3 regions of the Rhodococcus sp. LMD genome follow, and region 1 is predicted to be linked to each of the others. Evidence: riboswitches for the same ligand, from Rfam matches in the RefSeq annotation. Region 1 holds a riboswitch; each other region holds the start of a gene.
What was found. A riboswitch is a leader RNA that binds a small molecule or an ion and turns the genes downstream of it on or off. The one in region 1 is predicted to bind S-adenosylmethionine.
Positions count from the first base shown of each region.

Region 2: linked by a shared signal. The riboswitch ahead of ACWPQI_RS24005 (ABC transporter substrate-binding protein) and the one ahead of ACWPQI_RS16250 (bifunctional o-acetylhomoserine/o-acetylserine sulfhydrylase) in region 1 are both predicted to bind S-adenosylmethionine.
Region 3: linked by a shared signal. The riboswitch ahead of ACWPQI_RS02750 (aminotransferase class V-fold PLP-dependent enzyme) and the one ahead of ACWPQI_RS16250 (bifunctional o-acetylhomoserine/o-acetylserine sulfhydrylase) in region 1 are both predicted to bind S-adenosylmethionine.

Region 1 covers NZ_CM148557.1:3,514,577-3,518,364, reverse strand. The annotation lists gene metX (homoserine O-acetyltransferase MetX) at 1-303, opposite strand, end outside; gene ACWPQI_RS16250 (bifunctional o-acetylhomoserine/o-acetylserine sulfhydrylase) at 327-1,652, opposite strand; SAM riboswitch class IV at 1,739-1,854, opposite strand; gene ACWPQI_RS16245 (NADP-dependent isocitrate dehydrogenase) at 2,121-3,338, shown strand; gene ACWPQI_RS16240 (exodeoxyribonuclease III) at 3,424-3,788, shown strand, end outside.
Region 2 covers NZ_CM148557.1:5,226,898-5,230,685, forward strand. The annotation lists gene ACWPQI_RS24000 (MFS transporter) at 1-1,162, shown strand, start outside; SAM riboswitch class I at 1,208-1,299, shown strand; gene ACWPQI_RS24005 (ABC transporter substrate-binding protein) at 1,504-3,135, shown strand; gene ACWPQI_RS24010 (ABC transporter permease) at 3,139-3,788, shown strand, end outside.
Region 3 covers NZ_CM148557.1:593,332-597,119, forward strand. The annotation lists gene ACWPQI_RS02745 (Pls/PosA family non-ribosomal peptide synthetase) at 1-1,438, opposite strand, end outside; SAM riboswitch class IV at 1,685-1,800, shown strand; gene ACWPQI_RS02750 (aminotransferase class V-fold PLP-dependent enzyme) at 1,867-3,186, shown strand; gene ACWPQI_RS02755 (YbaK/EbsC family protein) at 3,242-3,715, opposite strand; gene ACWPQI_RS02760 (2-oxo-4-hydroxy-4-carboxy-5-ureidoimidazoline decarboxylase) at 3,780-3,788, opposite strand, start outside.

The DNA of each region.
Region 1 (3,788 bases):
GCCGCGGCAGCCGCCCAGCACGTTCGTCGCCACAACGCACCACGTGTCGGTGTCGATCGGCGCGCCCGGACCGACCATCCCGGTCCACCAGCCGGGCGACGGGTGTTCGGGTCCGGCCGGCCCGGTCACGTGCGAGTCCCCGGTGAGGGCGTGTTCGACGAGGACGACGTTGTCGCGTGACGGCGACAGCCGGCCCCATCGCTGCACCGCCACCGTCACGTCGGGCAGGGTGGCGCCGGACTCGAGCGTCAGCGGCCCGATGTCGACGGTCCCGAGACGGCCGTCCTCCGGCGGCAGTTCCACGTGGCGCCGGTCGACGCGCGCCGTCAAGACGCGACCGCCTCGAGGCCGGTGGTGAGGTCGGCGAGGATGTCGTCGATGTGTTCGATGCCGACGGCGAGGCGGACCTGGCCGGGGGTGACGCCGGCGGCGAGTTGTTCGGCGGCGGTGAGCTGGGAGTGGGTGGTCGAGGCGGGGTGGATGACCAGCGAGCGCACGTCGCCGATGTTGGCGACGTGGCTGTGCAGGGTCAGCGCGTTCACGAACTTCTTGCCGGCGTCGACGCCGCCGGCGAGTTCGAAGGTGACGATCGCGCCGGTCCCGCGCGGGGCCAGAGCCCGGCCGCGCTCGTACCAGGGGGAGGAGTCGAGGCCGGCGTAGGCGACGGCGGTGACCTCGGGGCGGCGGGCGAGGAAGTCGGCGACCCTGCCGGCGTTGGCGACGTGGCGTTCCATGCGCAGGCTCAGGGTCTCGAGGCCCTGGGCGATGAGGAAGGCGTTGAACGGGGAGACCGCGGCGCCGAGGTCGCGCAGCAGTTGCACGCGGGCCTTGAGGGCGTAGGCGGGGGCGCCGAGGTCGGCGTAGACCACGCCGTGGTAGCTGGGGTCGGGGGTGGTGAACTGGGGGTGGCGGGCGGTGCCGTCGGGTCCGGCGGCGGTCCAGTCGAAGGTGCCGCCGTCGACGATGACCCCGGCGATGGCGGTGCCGTGGCCGCCGAGGTATTTGGTGGCCGAGTGCACGACGATGTCGGCGCCGTGCTCGAGGGGGCGGATCAGGTAGGGGGTGGCGACGGTGTTGTCGACGATCAGCGGCAGGGCGTGCTCGTGGGCGACGGCGGCGACGCCGGGGATGTCGAGGAGGTGGTTTTTGGGGTTGGCGATGGTTTCGCCGTAGAAGGCGCGGGTGGTGGGGCGGACGGCGGCGCGCCACTGGTCGAGGTCGTCGGGGTCGTCGACGAAGGTGACCTCGATGCCGAGGCGGGGCAGGGTGTAGTGCAGCAGGTTGTAGGTGCCGCCGTAGAGGTAGGGGCTGGCGACGAGGTGGTCGCCGGCGGCGGCGAGGTTGAGGATGGCGTAGGTCTCGGCGGCCTGGCCGGAGGCGAGGAGCAGGGCGGCGACGCCGCCCTCGAGGGCGGCGATGCGTTGTTCGACCGCGTCCTGGGTGGGGTTCATGATGCGGGTGTAGATGTTGCCGGGTTCGGTGAGGCCGAACAGGGCGGCGGCGTGGTCGGTGTTGTCGAAGGTGTAGCTGGTGGTCTGGTAGATCGGCAGGGCGCGGGCGCGGGTGTCGCCGCCGGCGGGCTGTCCTGCGTGGATCTGCTTGGTCTCGAAGCTCCAGCCGTCTTCGCGCCGGGTGTTCTCGCTGTCGGTCATGATGTCCTTACTGGCCGTGGTCGGGAGGTCGGGGCGGCTAGTGACGACAGCTCATGATCACAACCCTCATGACGAATACCTCCATCGGACCGGCTTGTCGTGCGGCGTGTCGCCGGACGACCGGGTCATCACCCGGAGCACCCCACCCTGGCCGGAGGGTTGCCGACCAGCAAGCCGGGGCTTCACGCTGGTACTCATGACCTGGCGCGAGTCTAGCGGCTCGGACGGACGCTTCGGTAGGCGACCCGTGCCTGCCGGGAGAGGGCGCCTGAGCAGGTGAAAGTTACCCGCGGGTAGCCGGGGGTGCGCTTGGCGGACCGGGGCGATAGCAGTACGCTCGTCTTGTTTGGACCGTGTTCCGCACGTGTGAGCACGCCATAAATGGTTCATTGAGCCGACCACGATCGCACCCACAAAGTGGGATCGACTTGGGACCAGGGACACTTCCTAGGAGGACGCGAAGCGCACATGTCCAAGATCAAGGTTGAAGGAACGGTCGTCGAACTCGACGGCGACGAGATGACCCGCATCATCTGGCAGTTCATCAAAGACAAGCTGATCCATCCCTACCTGGATGTGAATCTCGAGTACTACGACCTCGGCATCGAGCACCGCGATGCGACCGACGACCAGGTCACCGTCGATGCGGCCAACGCCATCAAGAAGCACGGCGTCGGCGTCAAGTGCGCGACCATCACTCCCGACGAGGCCCGGGTCGAGGAGTTCGGCCTGAAGAAGATGTGGCGCTCGCCCAACGGCACGATCCGTAACATCCTGGGCGGCACCATCTTCCGTGCCCCGATCATCATCTCGAACGTGCCGCGCCTGGTGCCGGGCTGGACCAAGCCGGTCATCGTCGGCCGTCACGCCTTCGGCGACCAGTACCGCGCCACCGACTTCAAGGTCGACCGCCCGGGCACCGTCACCATCACTTTCACGCCGGAGGACGGCTCCGAGCCGATCCAGCACGAGGTGTGCCGGATTCCCGAGGACGGCGGCGTCGTCATGGGGATGTACAACTACAAGAAGTCCATCCAGGACTTTGCGCGGGCCTCGCTGTCCTACGGCCTGCAGCAGAACTACCCGGTCTACCTCTCGACCAAGAACACGATCCTCAAGGCCTACGACGGCATGTTCAAGGACGAGTTCCAGCGGATCTACGAGGAGGAGTTCAAGGCGGAGTTCGACGCCGCCGGACTCACCTACGAGCACCGTCTCATCGACGACATGGTCGCTTCCTCGCTCAAGTGGGAGGGCGGCTACGTCTGGGCCTGCAAGAACTACGACGGTGACGTCCAGTCGGACACCGTCGCGCAGGGCTACGGTTCGCTGGGCCTGATGACCTCCGTGCTCATGACCCCGGACGGCAGGACCGTCGAGGCCGAGGCCGCGCACGGAACCGTCACCCGGCACTTCCGGCAGCACCAGGCCGGCAAGCCGACGTCGACGAACCCGATCGCGTCGATCTTCGCCTGGACCCGTGGTCTCGAGCACCGCGGCAAGCTCGACAACACCCCCGAGGTGATCGAGTTCGCCCAGCAGCTCGAGGACGTCGTCATCAAGACCGTCGAGGCCGGCCAGATGACCAAGGACCTCGCCCTGCTCATCGGGCCCGAGCAGGCATGGCTGACCACCGAGGAGTTCCTCGCCGCGCTCGACGAGAACCTCCAGAAGGCCCGCGCCTGACGCACGGACCGCACACGACGGGACGCCCCTGCCGGGGGCGTCCCGTCGTCGTTCCGGGTCGGGACCGTCCGCTACGGTGACCGGCGTGCCTCATGTCGTCTCCACCGTCAACGTCAACGGTGTCCGTGCCGCCGCCGGCAAGGGTCTGCTCGCCTGGCTGGCCACCGAGCCCGCCGACATCGTGTGCCTGCAGGAGGTGCGCGCCACCGAGCAGCAGTTCCACGCGGCGATCGCGCCGGCCCTCGATGCCGGGTGGTACGTCGTGTCGGCCGAATCGGAGGTCAAGGGCCGTGCCGGGGTGGCGATCCTGTCCCGGCGCCCCGCCGACTCCTCGCGCGTCGGGTTCGACGAGGACGAGTTCGCCGCCTCCGGACGGTACGTCGAGGCGGACTTCGGCGATCTGACCGTCGGCAGTCTGTACCTGCCCACCGGGGAGGCCGGCACCCCGAA
Region 2 (3,788 bases), 1.7 Mb from region 1:
GACCCTCTTCGCGGTCATGGGGGTGTGCGGAGCTGTCGCGTCCGACCCCTGGACGGTCGTCGCCGCACGGGCCGGTCAGGGGGTCGGGGCGGGCCTGATCAGCGCGCAGGTGCTCGGGATCCTGGCCGAGAACTACACCGGCCCGGCGCGCGCCCGGGCCCTGGCCGCCTACAGCACGGCCGGAGGCCTCGCCGGGCTGTGCGGTCCACTCGTCGGTGGGCTGGTGCTCGGCGCTGCACCCGGGGACTACGGGTGGCGTGTTCTGCTGATTCTCAACGTGCCGTGCGCACTCGTCACACTCGTGCTCGCGGCCCGCCGCCTGCCCCCGGATCGGGGACGACCGTCGGCCCGCAGCGGGGTCGATGCCGGGGGCCTCGCGCTGCTCGCGGCGGCCACGACGCTGGTGATGGTGCCCGTGGTCTCCGAACCGGGTCCGGTGGGTGCGGTGTTCGCCGTCGGGGGAGCGGCGGTCTCACTCGCCACCTTCCTATGGTGGGAACGCCGTGTCGCCGTGCGCGGCGGCAAGCCCGTGCTGCTTCCCGAACTGACCGGATCCGGCGGATACATCCTCGGCACCTTGGTCGCACTGTTCTGGTTCGGTGCGGTGCTGTCCCTGAACACCGTCGTGAGCCTGTACCTCATCGAGGGGCGCGGCTATGCCGCGGTCCAGGCCGCCGCCGTGCTGTCCGCCGCCGCCGCGGCGATGGCCGTCGCCTCGGCCGTGGGGTGGCGGGTCGTCGCGCGATACGGCCGGGTGACGGTCGTCGTGGCGGTGGCGGCCGAGATCGCCGTCGTCGGTGGCTACGCCGCCGCTGTGCGGCACGACGCCACGATGCCGGTGTTCGTGGCGCTGGCCGCTCTGTCGGGCCTCTCGGGTGGATTCGTGGATGCACCCAACCGGGCGCTGACGCTCGAGTCGTCCCCGGCGGGCGGTCACGGTGTCGCGGCCGGGTTCCTGCAACTGTCACAGCGGTTGTCCGCGACGGTCGCCCTCGCCGCGGTGTCCGGCCTGTATCTGTCGGCGCTGGCGACGGACGGGGACGACTTCGCCGGTGCCGCGTCGGCCGGCCTCGCGGTGTGCGCCGCCATGCTCGCGGTGTCGCTGCTCTGTGCGCTCGCCGACCGGCGCCGTCGTGCCGGCGCCGGGTTTCGATCACGGTGAGCGAAAGGGTTCTCCGAACTCGTTCGCAACGCGTACGGTCACCGGGAACCATCCAGAGCGACCGAGAGACCCGGCTCGACGACGTCGCAGCAACCCCCTGCCGCAGGTGAGGGTGCTACCGCCGGGAACGATGGAGGAGAAGGCATGGCAGGCGAGGGGTTCGTGGGCGCGTGGGCGCGCCTGCACGTCGACCTGTGCCGTCAGTGCTCGGGCATCTGTCGCCCCCGATCCTGTCGCGCCTGAGCGGCGCAACCCAGTCGAAGAACTACGACCGTCTGCCCGGCCGGTGGCATCGCGAAGCGCGGTGCCATCGGCGCCTCACGAGATCATGGAGTTCCCCGGTGCCTGTTCCGTTCACCTCTGCCGCCCGACGTCGCGCCGTCGCGGGCGCCACCGCCGCAATCCTCACCGGTGGGCTCGCCGCGTGCGGCGCCGACACGGCGGGCACCTCCTCCGGTGGCGGCACCCCGCAGCCCGGCGGCACCCTGCGCTACGGCCTGTCCCAGGCCCCCACGTGTGCCGATCCCGCGCAGGCCGGCAGCAACCAGACCATCTACGTCGCCCGTCAGATCGTCGACTCGCTCACCGATCAGGACCCCGGGACCGGTGAACTGAAGCCGTGGCTCGCCGAAAGCTGGGAGGTGAACGGGGACGCCTCGGCGTTCACGTTCCGGCTGAAGGACGGCGTGACATTCAGTGACGGCACCCCGTTCACCGCGGAGTCGGTGAAGAAGAACTTCGACGCGATCGTCCAGACCCTCACCGGCGCCAAGGCAGCGCTGGCGGCGAGCTACCTGTCGGGGTACACCGGCACCACGGTGCTCGATCCGCTCACCGCCCAGGTGTCCTTCGCCGGACCGAACGCGCAGTTCCTGCAGGCGTCGTCGACGCTGCAACTCGGCTTCCTGTCCGACAGGGACGTCGCGAAGTCCGCGGAGGAACGCTGCGCCGGCGACCTGTCCGGCACCGGTCCCTTCGTCTACGAGGACTACCAGCAGGACAAGTCCGCCACGCTGGTCAAGCGCACTGGATACTCGTGGGGATCCGACGTTTTCGCGCACGACGGCGAGGCCTACCTCGATCGCATCGAGTTCACGATCGTCCCGGAGTCCGGTGTACGCACCGGCAGCCTCGCATCCGGCCAGCTCGACGCGATCAGCGATGCGCTGCCGCAGGACGCTTCCCAGATCGAAGGCAGCGGCGGACGGATCCTCACCACGCCGAACCCGGGTGTCCCGTTCGGTTTCCAGCCGAACGTCACCCGTGGCGTCCTGACCGATCCGGCGGTGCGCGCTGCGATCGTGCCGGCCCTCGACCGCCAGGAACTCGTCGACACCGTCCTCGGCCCCGATTTCCGGCCCGCGACCAGTACCCTCGCCTCCCGCACCCCCGGCTACGCCGCACTCGACGACGTCACCTACGACCCGGCGAAGTCGAAGTCGATCCTCGACGCCGCCGGCTGGGTTCCCGGCCCGGACGGCATCCGCGTCAAGGACGGCAACCGCCTGTCCTTCTCGGTGCTGTTCAGTTCGGTGTTCGCCGGCAACCAGGCGATCCTCGAGCTCGTGCAGCAGCAGCTGCGCGAGGTCGGTATCGACCTGCAGCTCGACCTGGTCTCCACCCCGGAAGCCACTGCCCGGCAGGGCACGAAGGACTTCGACGCCACCTACTACAACAGCACGCGCGCCGACGGCGACATCCTGCGCACCACGTTCGGACTCGACGGGCGCAACCTCAACAACCGCGGCCCGATCCCGGCGCTGGACGAGGTCCTGTCCGCGCAGCTGCGCACCACCGACCCGGCCGAACGCGGCGAGCTGATCGAGCAGGCACAGCAGCTCGTCCTCGACAACGGCCTGTGGCTGCCGACCGTGGAGCTGTCCCAGGCCATCGGTGCGGCGGGGGCGGTGCAGGACCTGAAGTTCGAGGCCTCCGCCCGGTTGCAGTTCTTCGACACCTGGCTGAGCGAGTAGACCATGGCCCGGTATCTCGGTTCCCGGCTCGTGCAGGCGCTGTTGGTGCTGTGGGCGGCGTTCACCGTCTCGTTCGGCGTGCTGTACCTGCTGCCGTCCGACCCGGTGAGCATCGCGGTCGACGGCGCCGGCAGCGGCACACCGGTGGATGCGGCCGCTGTCGCGCAACTGCAGGAGCGGTACGGGCTCGACCGTCCGTTGTCGGGGCAGTACCTTACTGCGCTGAGCAACGCCGTCCGGGGTGACTTCGGCATCTCGATCGTCACGGGACAACCCGTGACCGACGCGATCGCCGCCGCCGTACCCAGCACCCTGGCCCTGGCCGCGGTCGCCTTGGCGCTCGCCGTGCTCCTCGGCACCTCGATCGCGTTCGTCGCCACGTACACGCGCGCCCGGTGGCTGCGCAGCACGCTGTTCTCGCTGCCGCCGCTCGGTGTCGCGGTTCCGACCTTCTGGGTGGGACTGCTTCTGCTCCAGCTCTTCTCGTTCCGGATGAAGCTGCTTCCGGCATTCGGCGACCAGGGCATCGAGCATCTGGTGCTGCCCGCGATCACCCTCGCGCTCCCCACCGGTGCGGTGATCGCGCAGGTCCTCGCCGCCAGCCTGCAGACCACATGGCGGCAACCGTTCGTCGAAGCAGCTCGCGCCAAGGG
Region 3 (3,788 bases), 2.5 Mb from region 1:
CCAGTCTCGGGACCAGGGCTGCGGGCAGCTGCTCGCCGAGGAGGTCGCGCGCGGAGGCGAGGTCGAACTCGGGATCGGTGCTGGCGATGTAGCCGACGAGGATCGAGTGCCCGGCCGCCGTCTTGCGCACGGCGGCCGCGCCGCCGGCGACGCCGGGCAGGTTCTGCAGAGCGTTGTCGACTTCGCCGAGTTCGATGCGGCGGCCGCCGATCTTGACCTGATCGTCGGCGCGTCCCTGGAACAGCAGCCCCGCGCGGTCGAGGGTGACCAGGTCGCCGCTGCGGTAGGCGCGGTCCCAGCCGAGGGTGGGCATGGGGGCGTACTTCTCGGCGTCCTTGGCCGGGTCCAGATAGCGGGCCAGGCCGACACCGCCGATGACGAGTTCGCCGGTGCCGCCCTCCGGGACGGGGCGGCCCTCGCCGTCCACCACGGCGAGATCCCAGCCGTCGAGCGGCAGGCCGATGCGGACCGGGCCGGTGCCGTCCATCGTCGCCGCACACGCGACCACGGTGGCCTCGGTGGGTCCGTACGTGTTCCACACCTCGCGTCCGGGCACAGCCAGCCGCTCGGCGAGATCCGGTGGGCAGGCCTCCCCGCCGAAGATCAACAGCCGCACCGCTTCGAGCGCCTCGGCCGGCCACATCGCCGCGAGGGTCGGAACGGTGGAGACGACGCTGATGTCGCGGGAGACCAGCCACGGTCCGAGGTCCATCCCGGACCGCACGAGGGAGCGGGGCGCGGGGACGAGGCACGCGCCGTGCCGCCAGGCGAGCCACATCTCCTCGCAGGACGCGTCGAATGCGACCGACAGACCGGCCAGCACGCGGTCGCCGGGGCCGATCGGGTTCTCGCGCAGGAACAGCCGGGCCTCGGCGTCGACGAAGGCGGCGGCGCTGAGATGGCTGACGGCGACACCCTTGGGGGTGCCGGTGGAGCCGGAGGTGAAGATGATCCAGGCGGCGTCGTCGAGGCGCGGACCGCGCAGCTGCGGCTTCGGCGACGGCGGCGCGGTGCCCGGACCGATGCCGTCGGCGGTGACGACGGCGGTGACCTGCGCTTCCCCGAACACGAGCTCGGCGCGTTCGTCGGGGTCGTCCGCGTCCACCGGCACGTAGGCCGCGCCGGCCGCGAGAATGCCCAGGATCGTCACGTACAGGTCCGCGGAGCCGGACGGCATGCGCACGCCGACGCGGTCCCCGCCACCGACTCCCGCGTCGGCGAGCCGGTAGGAGCAGGCGACGACCTCCTCGACGAGTTCGGCGTAGCTGAGGGTGACGGATCCGTCGTCGACGGCCGGAGCGTCAGGGTGGGTGTCGGCGGTGGCACGCAGGATGTCGACGAGAGTGCGCGGGGCCGGGGCATGGGAGGAGCGGAGGAACTCCTCGGGGATGCGATACGACCGATCCGAATCCGTCGTGGGCTGGGCAGGCAATCGCATGTCCTTCTCTCGGCCTGGTGGTGCGTTCGTCCGGTTATCTCACGGTCAGGTGGACGGAGGGTGAACATCGGGTGTGTCGGTGCCCACTCGCGCGGTGGATTCTTCCGCGTCCCGCAACGCCGGAATCCCGGCCCGATGTCCGGCTCGGCGTGAGAAACCGCCTCTCCCTGGGGATTCGCGTTCCGGACGACCGACGGTGCGGTCCCGGTTTGACATCCGCGCGCGCTTTTGCCATCCTCTTCCGCAGGTCACGAGAACCAGCGACAAGCCCCGGCTAGCTGGTCGGCAACCCTCCTCCGCGGTGGGGTGCTCCGGGTGACGACCTGGCCGTGTTTCCACACCGGACACGGCAAGCGCGGATTCGGACCGTGATCGTACTCGGGCGACGAGGCGACCACCGGCGAATCCCTGAACGACGAGGGAACGTCATGACTGCCGCTGTACTGACCGCCGACACCTGTATCGCCCCGTTCGCCCGGGTCACCGGATGTGATCTCCAGGTGCCCCTAGTGCAGGGCGGTACCTGCACCTACGCCAACTTCGACTACGCGGCGAGCGCGCCGGCCCTCGAAGCGGTGACCGAGCGGATCGCCGAACTCCTGCCGTACTACGCCAGCGTGCATCGCGGTGCCGGTTACGCCTCGAGGATCTCCACCACCAGCTACGAGCAGGCCCGGGAGTCGGTGGCTCGATTCGTCTGTGCCGCAGACGATCAGGTGGTCGTGTTCACCCGCAACACCACCGACTCGCTCAATCTCCTGGCCGGAGCCGTGCCCGGCGACGTGGTGGTGCTCGACGTCGAGCACCACGCAAACCTGTTGCCCTGGAAGAACGCTCGCGTTGTCGAGGCTGCGGACACCGTCGCCGAGACGGTCCGCCGGCTCGTCGCGGAACTGTGCAGCCGGCCCGCCGCGCTGCTCGCCGTCACCGGCGCCTCCAACGTCACCGGCGAGGTCCTCCCGATCGCCGAACTCGCCGACGTCGCGCATGCCTGCGGTGCCCGGATCCTCGTCGACGGAGCACAATTGGTTCCGCACCGGCGGATCGACCTCGCCGCGCTCGGCGTCGACTACCTCGCGTTCTCGGGGCACAAGCTCTACGCTCCGTTCGGTGCCGGTGCTCTGGTGGGGCGCCGGGACTGGCTCGACGTCGCGGAACCGCACCTCGCAGGGGGTGGTGCGGTCCGCGACGTGAGTCTCGGCCACACCGAATGGGCTTGCGCCCCGGCGCGACACGAGGCGGGCACGCCCAACGTGCTCGGCGTCGCGGCCCTCGCCGCGGCGTGCGACGCGCTCGCCGGTTTCGACGCCGATGCCGTCACCGCGCACGAGGAGGCGTTGTGCCGGCGCCTGCTCGACGGGTTGCGCGGTGTCGACGGTGTCGAGATCCTGCGGCTGTGGAGCGACTCCCCGGACTCCGTGGGCATCGTCACCTTCACGGTCGCCGGCTTCGAGCCCGGCGAGGTGGCGTCGTATCTGTCCGCCGAGCACGGAATCGGGGTGCGCGACGGCCGGTTCTGCGCGCACCCGCTGCTCGCCCGGGTCGGGCTGCCCGGCGGCGCGGTTCGTGCCTCTCTCGGTCTCGGCAGTTCCTCCGCCGACGTGGATCGTCTGCTCGACGCGCTGCGCACGCTCGTCGATGCCGGTCCCGGCTGGACCTACGCGAAGACCGACGGACTGTGGGGGCCGTCGCCCGAGACCCGTCCGGGCCTGGCGGAGTCCACCGCCGGCGCGGCGCAGTGCAGCTGACCGGTTCCCCGGCGGGCCGTCGCACCGGCCGGGCCCGTCGTCCGGGTCGGCAGGGCTAGTCGACCTCGACGTCGACGGCTGCCGTGATGCGCATCAGTTCGCGGAACGTCGTGCGGAACAGCGTGCGTGGATGCCCGCCGGAGGCCCAGAGCTGGGGGAAGGCGGCCAGGGCGGTGTCGACGTACGTGGTCAGGTTCGTCGGATGCCCGAGCGGCGCCACCCCGCCGACGGGCTGACCCGTGACCTCGGTGACGACGTCCGGGGGCGCCGCGACGAGCACACCGCCGAGACGCTTGCCGGTTCGTTCCGGATTCACCCGATGGGCACCCGAGACCAGCAGCAGTACCGGTTCGTCGTCGAGCAGGAACACCAGCGACTTGACGATCGCGCCCACGTCGACCCCGAGCGCGGCCGCCGCCTGCTCGGCGGTGTGCACCGACTCCGGTTGGGTCGTGATCAACCCGTGGTGCCCGCGCGCGATGAGCGTGTCGGCCACTCGAGCGGCATTCGGATGCAGTGTCCCGGACATGGTTCCAGCCTAGGAGGCTGCCGCCGTCCGTGGCTCCGATCGGCAGGTCCGGCCGCGGCCGGGGTCAGTACAG